Regions from separate parts of the Thioclava sp. F34-6 genome, predicted to be linked through region 2. Evidence: riboswitches for the same ligand, from Rfam matches in the RefSeq annotation. Region 2 holds a riboswitch; the other holds the start of a gene.
What was found. Region 2 has a riboswitch for cobalamin ahead of nrdH (glutaredoxin-like protein NrdH). Riboswitches for the same ligand answer to the same signal wherever they lie in the genome.
Positions count from the first base shown of each region.

Region 1: it holds a riboswitch for cobalamin, as region 2 does, so the genes downstream of both, B6V72_RS00640 (TonB-dependent receptor) here and nrdH (glutaredoxin-like protein NrdH) in region 2, are expected to answer to the same signal.

Region 1 covers NZ_NBOA01000001.1:140,632-147,610, forward strand. The annotation lists gene B6V72_RS00630 (DUF1499 domain-containing protein) at 1-121, shown strand, start outside; gene B6V72_RS00635 (DUF475 domain-containing protein) at 276-1,322, shown strand; cobalamin riboswitch at 1,352-1,546, shown strand; gene B6V72_RS00640 (TonB-dependent receptor) at 1,684-3,627, shown strand; gene B6V72_RS00645 (ABC transporter substrate-binding protein) at 3,731-4,480, shown strand; gene B6V72_RS00650 (iron ABC transporter permease) at 4,477-5,460, shown strand; gene B6V72_RS00655 (ABC transporter ATP-binding protein) at 5,460-6,206, shown strand; gene B6V72_RS00660 (cobalamin-binding protein) at 6,206-6,979, shown strand, end outside.
Region 2 covers NZ_NBOA01000005.1:53,620-60,598, forward strand. The annotation lists gene B6V72_RS11490 (hypothetical protein) at 94-399, shown strand; gene B6V72_RS11495 (homocysteine S-methyltransferase family protein) at 530-1,579, shown strand; cobalamin riboswitch at 1,657-1,852, shown strand; gene nrdH (glutaredoxin-like protein NrdH) at 1,949-2,170, shown strand; gene nrdI (class Ib ribonucleoside-diphosphate reductase assembly flavoprotein NrdI) at 2,186-2,608, shown strand; gene nrdE (class 1b ribonucleoside-diphosphate reductase subunit alpha) at 2,590-4,749, shown strand; gene nrdF (class 1b ribonucleoside-diphosphate reductase subunit beta) at 4,758-5,735, shown strand; gene B6V72_RS11520 (amino acid ABC transporter ATP-binding protein) at 5,755-6,540, opposite strand; gene B6V72_RS11525 (amino acid ABC transporter permease) at 6,537-6,979, opposite strand, start outside.

The DNA of each region.
Region 1 (6,979 bases), on a different contig from region 2:
CACCACGCTCTGGATCGAAGGCGATACGCTGCAGATCCGCGGGCACCTCGTCTACGGGAAATCCGATCTCGGGGTGAACGAGGCGCGGATCAAGGGCTGGCTCGACGAGGTCGGGCTCTAGCGGGCGCGACCCGCCGTGCGCAGGGTATCTTGCGCCGCGTTTTCCCGCCGACCCGCCCCACGCCGTAGGGTCACACAGACCAACTCTGACAGTGCGCTCCCTTGCGAAGACAGGGGGCGAAGCCTAAGTGAGGCCTCATGCAGCCGGAGCCAGCATGACCATCATGTATCGTTATTTTTCCTGGGCCATCGCCGTCACGGTGGCAGGGCTGGTCGGGTCCTTCGCGCTGGGGTTCGCCCAGACCGGAGGGCTTGGCGGCGCGGTCTCTTTCCTGATGATCACTGCCGTGCTGGCCGTGCTGGAAATCTCGCTGAGCTTCGACAACGCCATCGTCAACGCCAACAAGCTGCACCAGATGACGCCGAAATGGCAGCGTCGTTTCCTGACATGGGGTATCCTGATCGCGGTGTTCGGGATGCGTATCCTCTTCCCGCTTCTGATCGTCGTGATCGCCGCCGGCATCGGACCGTGGGACGCGGTTCTTCTGGCTGCGAAACACCCGGCCGAATATGCCGAGATCATCGAGGACGCGCATCTGTCGATCGCGGGCTTCGGTGGCGCCTTCCTGATGATGGTCGCGCTCACCTATTTCATCGACGAGGGCAAGGAGGTCGACTGGATCCGCGCGCTGGAGCGCCGGTTGCGGGCGCTCGCGTCGATCCGAGGTCTGGAGATCGGCTTCGTGCTGGTCGTCGTTCTGCTTTTCACCTGGATTCTGCCGGAGGGGCGCGAGGACGAGTTCCTCTTCGCCTCCATCTGCGGCCTTGCGACCTTTCTCGGCGTCGAGGTGCTCAGCCACGTGCTCGACCGGACGAATATCGCCGCCGAGACGGCCAAGGCGGGCCTCGGCGCGTTTCTCTATCTCGAAGTGCTCGATGCGTCCTTCAGTTTCGACGGGGTGATCGGGGCCTTCGCGCTGACCCAGAACCTGTTCCTGATCGCGATCGGTCTGGGGATCGGTGCGATGTATGTGCGCTCGATGACCCTGATGCTGGTGGAGCGCAACACGCTCAGCGAATTCCGCTATCTCGAGAACGGCGCCTTCTGGTCGATCCTGATCCTCTCCGTCGTCATGTTCGCGCAGACGCTGGTGGAAGTGCCCGAGGTGATCACCGGCCTGATCGGGGCCGGGCTGATCGGTCTCGCGCTGCTATCCTCGATCCGGTTCAACCGACGCTGCCGGCGCGCCGTGGAAAGCTGAAATATTCTTGACTCAGTGCGGCGCGCGCGGCACAGCAGGGGCACTTCGGTTCCGCGAAAGCGGATGAAAAGGGAACCCGGTGCGATGCGTGCATTCATTCCGGGGCTGCCCCCGCAACTGTGAGCGGCGAGTGACGGCTGACTGAGCCACTGGGGAGACCCGGGAAGGCCAGCCGGAACCAGGACCCGCGAGCCAGGAGACCTGCCGAGGCGCTCATCCTTTCTGCCTGTGCGGGGCGCGCAGCGGAGGCGGTCTTCCGTCAGTGGTGACATTTTTCACCGTCGGCGGAAATTCCAAATTTCCAAAGACTTGCAATACGAAGTTCACGCGACCGCAGAGTCGCGGCACGAGGGAATTGGATATGATCCGCACCCGTTTGACCGTGGGCCTGATGCTCACCACAGCGCTGGCAGGCCCCGCGCTCGCGCAAGATGCGCAACCTTACCAACTCGATGAGATCGTGATCTATCACGGCGCGCTCGAGCCACGCGCGGCTGATAAGACCGCACAGGCGGTCACCGTGCTGTCCCGTCGAGATTTAGAGCGCTCCGGCGAGACCCGGCTTGCGAACATCTTCGCGATGACGCCAGGTGTCAGCATACTCTCGCGCGGTCCGATCGGGGCCCAGACCGGTCTCTCGATCCGAGGCGTGTCGCAGAACTACGTCAAGGTACAGGTGGACGGCATTGATGTCTCGGACCCGTCGGGACCGCAGACCGCCTTCGACTTCGGCCGGCTCAATGCGGTGAATTACGATCGGGTCGAGATCATGCGAGGCTCGCAATCGGCGGTCTACGGTGGGCAGGCTGTCGGGGGCGTCATCAACCTCGATACCCCGCGGCCGACGCGGGAAGGTTTCAGCCAAGGCTACACGCTTGAGGTAGGATCGCGCGCCACTGTGAACGCCGCATACAATCTCGGGTGGAAGCAAGGCGAGGACGAGTTGTCGATGCAGCTCTCGAAGATTCGCACCAGTGGTTACTCGGTGGCCGACAAAGCCGATGGGAACAGCGAGGCGGATGGCTACCATGCGGAGCGTCTTTCGGCGCGCGGTCAGACTAGGCTCGAGAACGGCGTATTGATCGGTTTCGCGGGGTTCGCGCAGAATTCCTACGGCGAGCTTGACCCGCAATATGTTTATGAGAGCCCGGCGCAACCCTCAGTTCCACTTGCCGACGGTGTCAGTCCCGACGATTTTGGCGATTCGAAGCAACGCGCCTTGCGACTGTTTGCGCAATTCGACGCTGCCGGCTGGAGCCACGAACTCGATGCGAGCTATTTCGAGATAGACCGGCGGAGCTACAGCCACTGGATCGGAGCCGATTATGACCCGGTCACCTATGGCGTGAGTGGAAGCAGTGATAAATATTCTGACTACACTTATTCGGGCTCCCGCCGAACCGCATCTTGGACGGCGGCGCGAGACCTCGAGATCGGGCACCTCAGCCTAGGTCTGGATTACCGGTATGAGAGCTTCCGGCAGGGGGGCTACAGCTCTTACGGCCCCGTCAGTGCAGGTGCGTCCCGTAAGACCACGGGGATTTTCGGAGAATATGACGTGACGCTCGCGCCCGGTGCCGATCTCGTTGCCTCTTTGCGCCATGACGACAATTCAGCCTTTGGTGGCTTCACCACGGGACGGCTCGGACTGACCTGGAAACTTGCGAACGACCTCTTGCTGCGCAGCTCGGTGGGCACCGGCTATCGTGCTCCCTCGGGTTACGAGCTCTACGGGCCCTTCGGGACGTCAACGCTCCATCCGGAGAAATCGATCAGCTACGATCTGGGGCTGCAGAAGGACTGGGACGACACCTCCCTGCGCGCTACCCTTTTCCGCGTCGAAACACGCGACCTAATTATCTACAATGGTTCGAACTACGTGCAGACTTCAGGCAAGACCGTACGTCAAGGGCTCGAGCTGGAGGCTAAGGGCGCGCTCTCGTCGCGGCTCGATTACACGCTCTCCTACACTTATATTGATACGCAAAACCCGAACAACCTCGGCTATGGGTCAAGCTGGAGCCAGACCTACGGTCGCCACAACCTGTCCGCGTCGCTCGATGCGAAGCTGACCGATCGGCTCAGCGGCAGCTTCGGGGCGAAGCTCGTGGCCGACCGCGCGCCGATCAATGGCACTCCGATGGGGGATTATACTCTCGCCAATGCCAAGTTGAGCTACGACCTCGGCGCGGGCAAGGAGGTCTATCTCCGCGTGGACAACCTCTTCGACGAGCAATACCAGCAATTCCCCGGCTACGGCACCTCGGGTCGCGCCGCCTATGTGGGGCTGCGTGCGCGGTTCTGATCTGAAAGGGGCGGTTTGCGCCGCCCTTTTCGCCGCCTTGGCGGCGACCTCATCCGCATGGGCGGAAGAGCCTGCGGGAGATGTGCCGCGGCGGGTCGTCTCCATGAACCTCTGCACCGATCAGCTGGCGCTGGCGCTGGCCGATCCGTCGCAGATCGTCTCGGTCAGCCATTTCGCGACCGACCCGTCGATGTCGGTGCGCTGGAAACAGGCTGAAGACCTGTCCGTAAACTTCGGGCGCGCCGAGGAAATCTCTATTCTCCATCCCGATCTCGTGCTGGCCGATACGTGGTCGAACCCCGACACGATCCGCATGTTGCGCACGCTCGGAATCCGGGTCGAGCAACTGCCGCCCGGCACCTCGCTGCCCGAGATCCGCGGCCGGATCGAGACGATGGGCAAGCTTCTTGGCCATCCCGGTCGCGCGGCGAAGATGCTCGCGGATTTCGATGCGCGGCTGGCGGCGATCCAGACACCCGCGCCGGGGCTGAAAGCTGCGATCATCGGGCCCTCGGGCTATGGCTACGGGCCGCGGACCCTTGAAGGGCAAATCCTTGAAATGGCAGGATTTCAGAACGTCGTCAGCGGGCCGGGGCTCGACTGGGGCGGGCGGTTGCCTCTGGAGGATCTGGTGATGGATCGCCCCGATCTGGTGGTCGTGGGGGGCTCGCAAGGCGGCACCGGCACGAGCCGCGCGCAGGAGGTGCTGGCGCACCCGGTGCTGCGCGATCTTCCGGTCGTGCGGGGCCTGCGCGATGCGAGCTGGACCTGCGGCGCACCGGCGATGCTGAATGCGGTAGGGCAACTGGCGACGCTTGGGCGCAAGATCGAGAAAGAGAAGTTAACGCAATGAGTTATCGCGCGATCCTCATTCTCCTCTCAGCCTTCTGCGCGGTGCTTTTCGCAGCGTCGCTGCTGATCGGACCGTCGGGGATTTCGCCGCTCGACGGGATATCCGCGCTCATTTCCGGCGATGGCGCGGCGGGCTTGGTGATGCGCGAGCTGCGCCTGCCGCGCGCGATCCTCGGTATCGGCGTTGGCGCCGCGCTGGGGCTGTCGGGCGCCGCGATGCAGGGCTTCCTGCGCAACCCGCTTGCCGAGCCTGGGCTGATCGGCACCTCTGCAGGGGCGGCGCTTGGTGCGGTCATCGCGATCCAGACCGGGCTCTACGCGCTCTTCGCCCTGGCCCTGCCGCTCGCCGCGCTGGCGGGCGCGGGCGTGGCCGTCGCGCTGATCTTGGTCCTTGCCGGGCGCGAGGGCCGGGCGCTGGTGCTGATCCTTGCAGGCATCGCCGTCTCCGCGCTGGCGGCGGCGGCGACCGCGCTGGTGCTGAACCTAGCTCCGTCGCCCTATGCCGCGGCCGAGATCGTGTTCTGGATGATGGGCTCGCTTGCCGATCGGTCGATGACCCATGTCGCCCTGGCACTGCCGTTCCTGATCGTGGGCGCTTTGATCCTGCTGCGCGCAGGGCCCGGGCTGGATGCGCTGAGCCTTGGGGAGGATGCTGCAGCTTCGCTTGGTATCTCTTTGAAAAAACTGAGGCTTCAGGTCGTCTTCGGGACCGCGCTCATGGTCGGTGCGGCCACGGCGGTCGCAGGTGCGATCGGCTTCGTCGGCCTCGTCGTGCCGCATCTGCTGCGCAAATCTGTGGGCGCGCGGCCCTCACGGCTGCTTCCGGCTTCGGCGCTTGGCGGGGCGGCGATGCTGACGCTGGCCGATATCGCGACGCGGGTGATAGCGCCCGAGCGCGACCTGAAACTGGGGGTGCTGACCGCGCTGGTCGGCGCGCCGTTCTTCCTGTCGATGATCCGCAAGATGGGGCGCGAGGGCTGATGCTGGAACTGGAAAACCTGACCGTTCTGCGGGGCGAATGCCCGGTCGTCGATCACGTCTCGGCGCAGGTCGCGCCGGGCGAGCTGATCGGGCTGATCGGGCCCAACGGCGCGGGCAAGACCTCGCTGCTGCGCGGTGCGATGGGGCTCTTGTCGCATCGCGGGGACAGCTCGCTGTCGGCGCTCGATCCGATGGCGCGGGCGCGGGCGGCGGCGTGGCTTCCGCAGGCGCGCGAAATCGCCTGGGGGCTGTCGGTCGCCGATCTGGTCGCGCTGGGGCGGTTGCCGCATGGCCGCGATCACGCGACGCGCGGGGCGGCGGCGGTGGAAGAAGCGCTGCGCCGGATGGGGCTCGACACTTACCGAGACCGCGCCGCCACGCAGCTCTCGGGCGGCGAGCAGGCGCGGGTGCTGATCGCCCGGGCGCTCGCGCAGGAAAGCCCGCTGATCCTCGCAGACGAACCCATCGCCGGGCTCGATCCGGCGGCGCAGATCGCGACGATGCAGGTCTTCACCGCCCACGCGCAGGCGGGCGGCGCGGTCGTCACCTCACTGCATGATCTGGGGTTGGCCGCGCGCCATTGCACCCGGCTTTGGGTGATGGATCGCGGGCGGCTTGTGGCGGATGGACCGCCCGGCGAGGTCCTCACCGAGACGCTTCTGGCGCAGGTCTTCCACATCCGCGCGCACTTTAAAATCACGTCGGAAGGCCCTGTTTTTCAACCACTTTCCACATTGGGGATCTGATGGCATTTCCTCCTGAACGCATCGTCTGTCTGACCGAGGAAACGGTCGAGACGCTCTACCTTCTGGGCGAGGACGCGCGCATCGTCGGCGTCTCGGGCTACGCGGTGCGGCCCAAACGGGTACGGCAGGAAAAACCGCGCGTCTCCGCTTTCATCTCCGCCGATTTACCGAAGATCCTTGCGCTGGAGCCGGACCTCGTCCTGACGTTCTCGGACCTTCAGGCCGACATCGTCGCGGGGCTGGTGCGCGAGGGCGTCGCCGTGCACGCGTTCAACCAGCGCTCGGTCGCCGGCATCCTCGACATGATCTGCACGTTGGGCGCGCTGGTGGGCTGCACCGAGCGGGCGGAACTGTTGGCCGCAGGCTACGAGACGCGTCTGGCGGAGATCGCCGCGAAGCCGCGCCCGAGCCGTCCGCGCGTCTGGTTCGAGGAATGGAACGAGCCGCTGATCTCCGCCGTCGGCTGGGTGTCGGAGCTGATCGAGATCGCGGGTGGGCGCGATGTCTTCGCCGAGCTGGCGAAAGAGGGCAAAGCCAAGGATCGCATCGTCGCTCCCGAACAAGTGATCGCAGCCGCGCCCGAGGTCATCGTGGGCTCCTGGTGCGGCAAGAAATTCCGCCCCGAGAAAGTTTCCGCAAGGCCAGGCTGGCAGGACGTTCCGGCTGTTGCGCGAAACCGGCTGCACGAGGTCAAATCGACCCTCATTCTGCAACCGGGCCCCGCCGCGCTGACCGACGGGCTCGATGCGCTCGAGGCGGCTATCTGGTCCGAT
Region 2 (6,979 bases):
GTGCCCTGGGACGGAGAGTCGAGTGATGGACCAGATCGGACCTCGCATATCGCCGTGCCGCGACCAATCCCGCCCTTTTGCGCGGAGGGCGCGATGCTTTTGGAACGAACGCTTTCACTCTTACAACTCGATATAGGACCGATCTCGCCGCTGCGGGCGCGTGAGCTGGGCACGCTGGGCTACATGGAATGGCTTGGCACGCTGCCGGGCGACATGCCCTATGCGAAGGCGGCGATCGTCGCCCATATGCAGGCCTATCCGCACTCCCTGATCTCACCAGCGGCGGAGGTGTTCTGCGAGCTGTTGCTGGAGTCGCTGACCCCGCAGCCTTTCGCCTTGCCGATCGAGATGCCCCCGCCGGTGCGGCGCGGCGGCGCACGCGCGCGGCGCGGCCTCTAACCCGTTCTTCGTCTTGCGGTCGCATTCAGCGGCCCGGCCGAGGACCATTGCAGCAGGGAACGGCACTCCGTCTCCTGTGAGGCTCGGCTCTGTCCAACGATGGTCATGGATGAACTGAGAGGATCTCTCCATGAATGACAACAAACTGACCCGCCTGCTCGACGCGCGCCCGGTAATCTGCGCCGAGGGCTTTCTGTTCGAACTGGAACGGCGCGGCTATCTGACCGCCGGGGAATTCGTGCCCGAGGTGGCGCTCGAATACCCGCAGGCGCTGCGCAATCTGCATGTCGATTTCCAGCGCGCCGGAAGCGATATCGTCGAGGCCTTCACCTATAACGGCCACCGCGAGAAGATGCGCGTGATCGGCAAGGAAGACCTGCTGGAGCCGCTCAACCGCGCGGCGCTGAAGATCGCCCGCGAGGTCGCCAATGCCAAGACCGGAAACCTGATGGCGGGCAATATCTCGAACACGAATATCTGGGACCCGGCCGATCCGGCGCGGCAGGCCGAGGTGCGCGCGATGTTCGACGAGATGGTCGGCTGGGCGGTCGAGGAAGGCGCGGATATTCTCATCGGCGAGACCTTTTACTACGCGGGCGAGGCGCTATGCGCGCTCGAGGCCGCGAAGGCGTCGGGGCTGCCGGTGGTGCTGACGCTGGCACCGATGGCGGCCAACGAGATGATGGACGGGGTCGGCATCGTCGAGACCTGCCAGAAACTTGAACAGGCGGGCGCCGATGTCGTCGGGCTGAACTGCTTCCGCGGGCCGCAGACGATGATGCCGTGGCTGCGCAAGGTGCGCGCGGCGGTGAGCTGCCATGTCGGCGCCCTGCCCGTGCCCTACCGGACCACGAAAGAGGAGCCCACCTTCTTCAACCTCTCCGATCACAACGGCTGCACCTGCCCCTCGCCGCATGGCCGGACCTTCCCGACCGCGCTCGATCCGTTGGCCTGCAACCGCTACGAGATCGGCGCCTTCGCGCGTGAGGCGCAGGCGATCGGGGTGAATTATCTCGGCGTGTGCTGCGGGGCGAGCCCGATGCATATCCGCGAAATGGCCGAGGCCGTGGGTCGCGAGACCGAGGCCAGCCGCTTCTCGGAGCGCATGGAGAACCACTTCATGTATGGCCAGAACGACCGCCTCCCGGCGCATATCCGGGCGCTCGGCGACGGGGCCTGAGGCAAGACACGCTCCTGTCACGCGAGAGTTTCGCGCGGCAGGGCAATCTATATATTGACACCACTACACCATGCATCCCAATATGATGTTGCTTTGGTTCCTGCGAGTCACTCCGCAGGCGAAGAGGGAAGCCGGTGAGATTCCGGCGCTGCCCCCGCAACTGTAAGCGGCGAGCCTGATGTCCGAATGTCACTGGTGCGATGCGCCGGGAAGACGGACCGAGAGGCGCTCGAGCCGCGAGCCAGGAGACCTGCCAGAGCACATAGACGACGACCGCGGCGGAGGGCCCGGGCGCGTGGCTATGTGCTGCGGCACCCTGCCCACGAGCCTTGTCCCGCGCTGCCGACAGCCAACAAAGGGACAGGACACATGACCATCACCGTCTATTCGAAACCGGCCTGCGTGCAATGCACCGCCACGACCCGTGCGCTGGATGCCAAGGGGATCGACTACAACGTGATCGACCTCACCGAGGATGCCGCCGCGATGGAGATGGTGCAGGACCTCGGCTACCGTCAGGCGCCCGTGGTGATCGCGGGCGAGGATCACTGGGCGGGCTTCCGGCCCGACATGATCGGACAGCTCAGCTGAGCGCGGGCCCGGATCATGGGACAGGCAAGGCTGATCTATTACTCCTCGGCCTCGGGGAACACGCAGCGCTTCGTGGAGCGGCTGGGCCTGCCCGCGCAGCGCCTGCCCCTCTCGGCGGAGGCGGCGATGCCGTACCCGCCCTGCCCCTACGTCCTGATCTGCCCAAGCTACGCCGACGGCAAGGGGCGCGGCGCGGTCGCGAAACCGGTAATCGCCTTTCTCAACGATCCCGCCCGCCGCGCGGGTCTGCGCGGCGTAATCGCCAGCGGCAATCGCAATTTCGGCGCGCTTTTCGCCTGCGCGGGCGATCTGCTGGCGCGCAAGTGCAATATCCCCGTGCTCTACCGGTTCGAACTGGCGGGGACCGATACTGACATCGACCGCGTGCGCGCGGGTCTCGACAATTTCTGGAGGCTGGAATGCTCGACAGCGACGTGAAACCGAGCGGGGCCACGGCCTCGGAATTCGCGGGGCTTGATCACCACGCGCTCAACGCAATGCTCAACCTCTATGACGCGGAGGGCAATATCCGCTTCGACGCCGACCGGATGGCGGCGCGGCAATATTTTCTGCGTCACGTGAACCAGAACACGGTCTTCTTCCATTCGCTGGACGAAAAGCTCGGCTATCTGGTGGAGGAAGGCTATTACGACGCCGCCGTGCTCGATCAGTATTCGCGCAACTTCCAGCGCGCGATCTGGGAGGCGGCTTTCGCGGCAAAATTCCGTTTTCCGACCTTCCTCGGCGCGTTCAAATACTACACTTCCTACACGTTGAAGACCCGCGACGGGCAGCGCTATCTCGAGCGCTACGAGGACCGGGTGGTGATGGTGGCACTGACGCTTGCGCGCGGCGACGAGGCGCTGGCGATGCGCCTCATGGAGGAGATGCTGGCAGGACGCTTCCAGCCCGCGACGCCGACCTTCCTCAACGCGGGCAAGAAGGCGCGGGGCGAGTTCGTCTCCTGCTTCCTGCTGCGACTGGAAGACAACATGGAAAGCATCGGGCGCGGCATCAACTCGGCGCTGCAACTGTCGAAACGCGGCGGCGGCGTGGCCCTGATGCTGACCAATATCCGCGAATATGGCGCGCCGATCAAAGGGATCGAGAACCAGTCCTCGGGCGTGATCCCGGTGATGAAGCTGCTCGAAGACAGCTTCAGCTATGCCAACCAGCTGGGCGCGCGTCAGGGCGCGGGCGCGGTTTATCTGCACGCCCATCACCCCGACATCCTGCGCTTCCTCGACACCAAGCGCGAGAATGCGGACGAGAAAATCCGGATCAAGACGCTGAGCCTCGGCGTGGTGATCCCCGACATCACCTTCGAACTCGCGAAGAAGAACGAGGAGATGTATCTCTTCTCGCCCCATGACGTGGAGCGGGTCTATGGATGCGCCTTCTCGGAGATTTCCGTGACCGAGAAATACCACGAAATGGTCGACGACGCGCGCATCCGCAAACGCAAGATCAACGCCCGCGCCTTCTTCCAGACGCTGGCCGAGATCCAGTTCGAAAGCGGCTATCCCTACATCATGTTCGAGGACACGGTGAACCGCGCCAACCCGATCGCGGGACGGATCACCATGTCGAACCTGTGTTCGGAGATTCTGCAGGTGGCCGAGCCTTCCGAGTTCGACGAGGATCTGGGCTACGCGCAGATGGGCACGGATATCTCGTGCAATCTGGGTTCGCTCAACATCGCCAAGGTGATGGATGGCGGCGATCTGGGTGCGAGCGTCGGGGCCGCGATCCGGGCGCTCTCGGCGGTGTCGGAGATGAGTGCGATCAACGCCGTCCCCTCGATCCGCAAGGGCAACGAGGAAAGTCACGCGATCGGTCTGGGTCAGATGAACCTACACGGTTTCCTCGCCCGCGAGCGCATCCATTATGGCAGCCCCGAGGGGATCGAATTCACCTCCGTTTATTTCGCCGCCGTAGCCCATCACGCGCTGGCGGAGTCGAACCGGCTGGCCGCCGAGCATGGCCGGAGTTTCAAGGGGTTCGAGGCCTCGGCTTACGCCGATGGCAGCTTCTTCGAGAAATACGTCACCCGCGACTGGCTGCCTGAGAGCGACACCGTAACGGCCCTGTTCGACCGCTTCGGGATCACCCTGCCCACCCGCGCCGACTGGGCCGAGCTGCGCGACCGGGTCATGGAGTCCGGCCTGTGGAATCGCAACCTGCAAGCCGTGCCGCCCACCGGCTCGATCAGCTATATCAACAATGCGACCGCCTCGATCCACCCGATCACCGCGAAGATCGAGATCCGCAAGGAAGGCAAGATCGGCCGGGTCTATTACCCCGCGCCCTACATGACGAACGACAATCTCGAGTTCTACCGCGACGCCTATCAGATCGGCCCCGAGGCGATCATCGACACCTATGCGGCAGCGACCGAGCATGTCGATCAAGGTCTCTCGCTGACGCTGTTCTTCCCGGCCGAGGCCACGACCCGCGACATCAACCGCGCCCAGATCTACGCATGGCGGCGTGGCATCAAGACCATCTATTACATCCGCCTGCGCCAAGCGGCCCTCGAGGGAACCGAGGTGCAGGGCTGCGTTTCGTGTTCTCTGTGAGGCCCGCCATGAAAGATCTGCACACATCCCGCCCCGTCCCCCGTGCCGTCAACTGGAACCGCCTTCAGGACGACAAGGATCTCGAAGTCTGGAACCGGCTCACGTCGAATTTCTGGCTGCCCGAGAAGGTGCCGCTGTCGAACGACATTCAAAGCTGGTCGCAACTGACCGAGGATGAACAGACGCTCACGATCCGGGTCTTCACCGGGCTGACGCTGCTGGACACGATCCAGAACACCGTGGGCGCGCCTGCGCTGATGGCGGATGCGGCGACGCCCCATGAGGAAGCGGTGCTGTCCAACATCGCCTTCATGGAGGCCGTGCATGCGCGCAGCTATTCGTCTGTTTTCTCGACGCTGTGCAACACCGCCGAGGTCGACGAGGCTTTCCGCTGGTCGCAGGAGAACCCGCATCTGCAGGCCAAGTCGCGGCTGATCCTCGACGAATACGACGCGACGGCGAGCCCGCTGAAGCGCAAGGTGGCGAGCGTCTTTCTCGAGAGCTTCCTGTTCTATTCGGGCTTCTACCTGCCGATGCACTGGTCGAGCCGCGCGCGCCTGACCAACACCGCCGACCTGATCCGCCTGATCATCCGCGACGAGGCGATCCACGGCTATTACATCGGCTACAAGTTCCAGCGCGCGCTGGAGCATGTGACCGAAGCCGAGCGCGCCGAGATCAAGGATTTCGCCTTCTCGCTGATGTTCGACCTCTATGACATCGAGGGCCGCTATACCGAGCAGCTCTATGACGGTCTGGGCCTGACGGAGGATGTGAAGCACTTCCTGCATTACAACGCCAACAAGGCGCTGCAGAACCTCGGCTACGAGGCGCTCTTCCCCGAAGAGGCTACGCGCGTGAACCCCGCGATCCTCGCCGCGCTCTCGCCCGGATCGGACGAAAACCACGACTTCTTCTCGGGCTCGGGATCGAGCTACGTGATCGGCAAGGCGGTCGCGACCGAGGACGAGGACTGGGCGTTCTGAACCCGCCGCCGCCCGCGCCTCAGACGGGGCGCGGGGCAGTATCCGGGGCTGCGGTCTCGCCGGTCGATTTCAGCGTGGCGATGAACCGCTTGGTGCGCTCGCGCTCGGGCGCATCGAAGACCTGCCGCGCCGGGCCGGTCTCGACCACCCCGCCGCTTTCCAGCACGACCACCCGCTCGGCGATCTGCGAGGCCAGCCGCAAATCGTGGGTGGCCATCACCATCGTCGTGCCCTCGCGGGCCAGCTGTGCCAGAACGTCAACGACTTCCGCCGCCAGTTCCGGATCGAGCGCCGAGGTCGGCTCGTCGCAGAGCAGCACTTTCGGCGACGGGGCGAGCGCGCGGGCAATCGCGATGCGCTGCTGCTGCCCGCCCGAAAGCGTCGCGGGCCAGGCATCGGCCTTATGCGCCATTCCGACCTTCTCCAAGAGCGACATCGCGCGCTCGCGGGCTTTCGCGGCAGGCCAGTTCTGCACGGTCACGAGGCTCTCCATCACGTTCTCGATCGCGGTGCGATGCGGGAAGAGCTGGAAGTTCTGGAACACCATCCCGGTCTGTTGCCGGATCGACTGGATCTGGCCGCGCGAGAGCCGCCCGCCCTCGGTCAGCGTCACCGAAGCGTCGCCGATGGCAAGCGTGCCGCTCGTCGGCACCTCCAGCAGGTTGATCGTTCGTAAAAGCGTGCTCTTGCCGCCGCCCGAGGGGCCGATCAACGCGGTCACGGAGCCCTCAGGCAAAGACAGCGAGATCCCCGACAGAACCTCGTTCTCGCCGAACCGCTTGGTGATATTCGACAGCTCGATCATGTGCGTTCCTCCAGAAAGCCGCCATATTGGCCGAGGCTCCGCTCGAGCCGCCCCTGCAGCGCCGACAGGACCGAGCAGAGCGCGAGATAGATCAGCGCCGCCTCGACATAGAGGACGAGCGGTTCATAGGTGGTCGCGACGATCCGCTGCGCCGCCTGAAACAGTTCCGGCACGGTGATCGCTGCGGCGAGCGACGTATCCTTCACCAGCGAGATGAAGCTGTTCGACAAGGGCGGCACCGCGACGCGCGAGGCCTGCGGCACAATGGTGCGGGTCATCGTCTGCCGCCAGTTCATGCCGATGGAATAGGACGCTTCCCACTGCCCCTTGGACACCGAGGACAGCGCCGCGCGCAGGATTTCCGACGTGTAGGCGCCGACATTCAGCGTGAAGCCGATCAGCCCCGCCACGAAGGCGTCGAGCGTGATCCCGAGGCTCG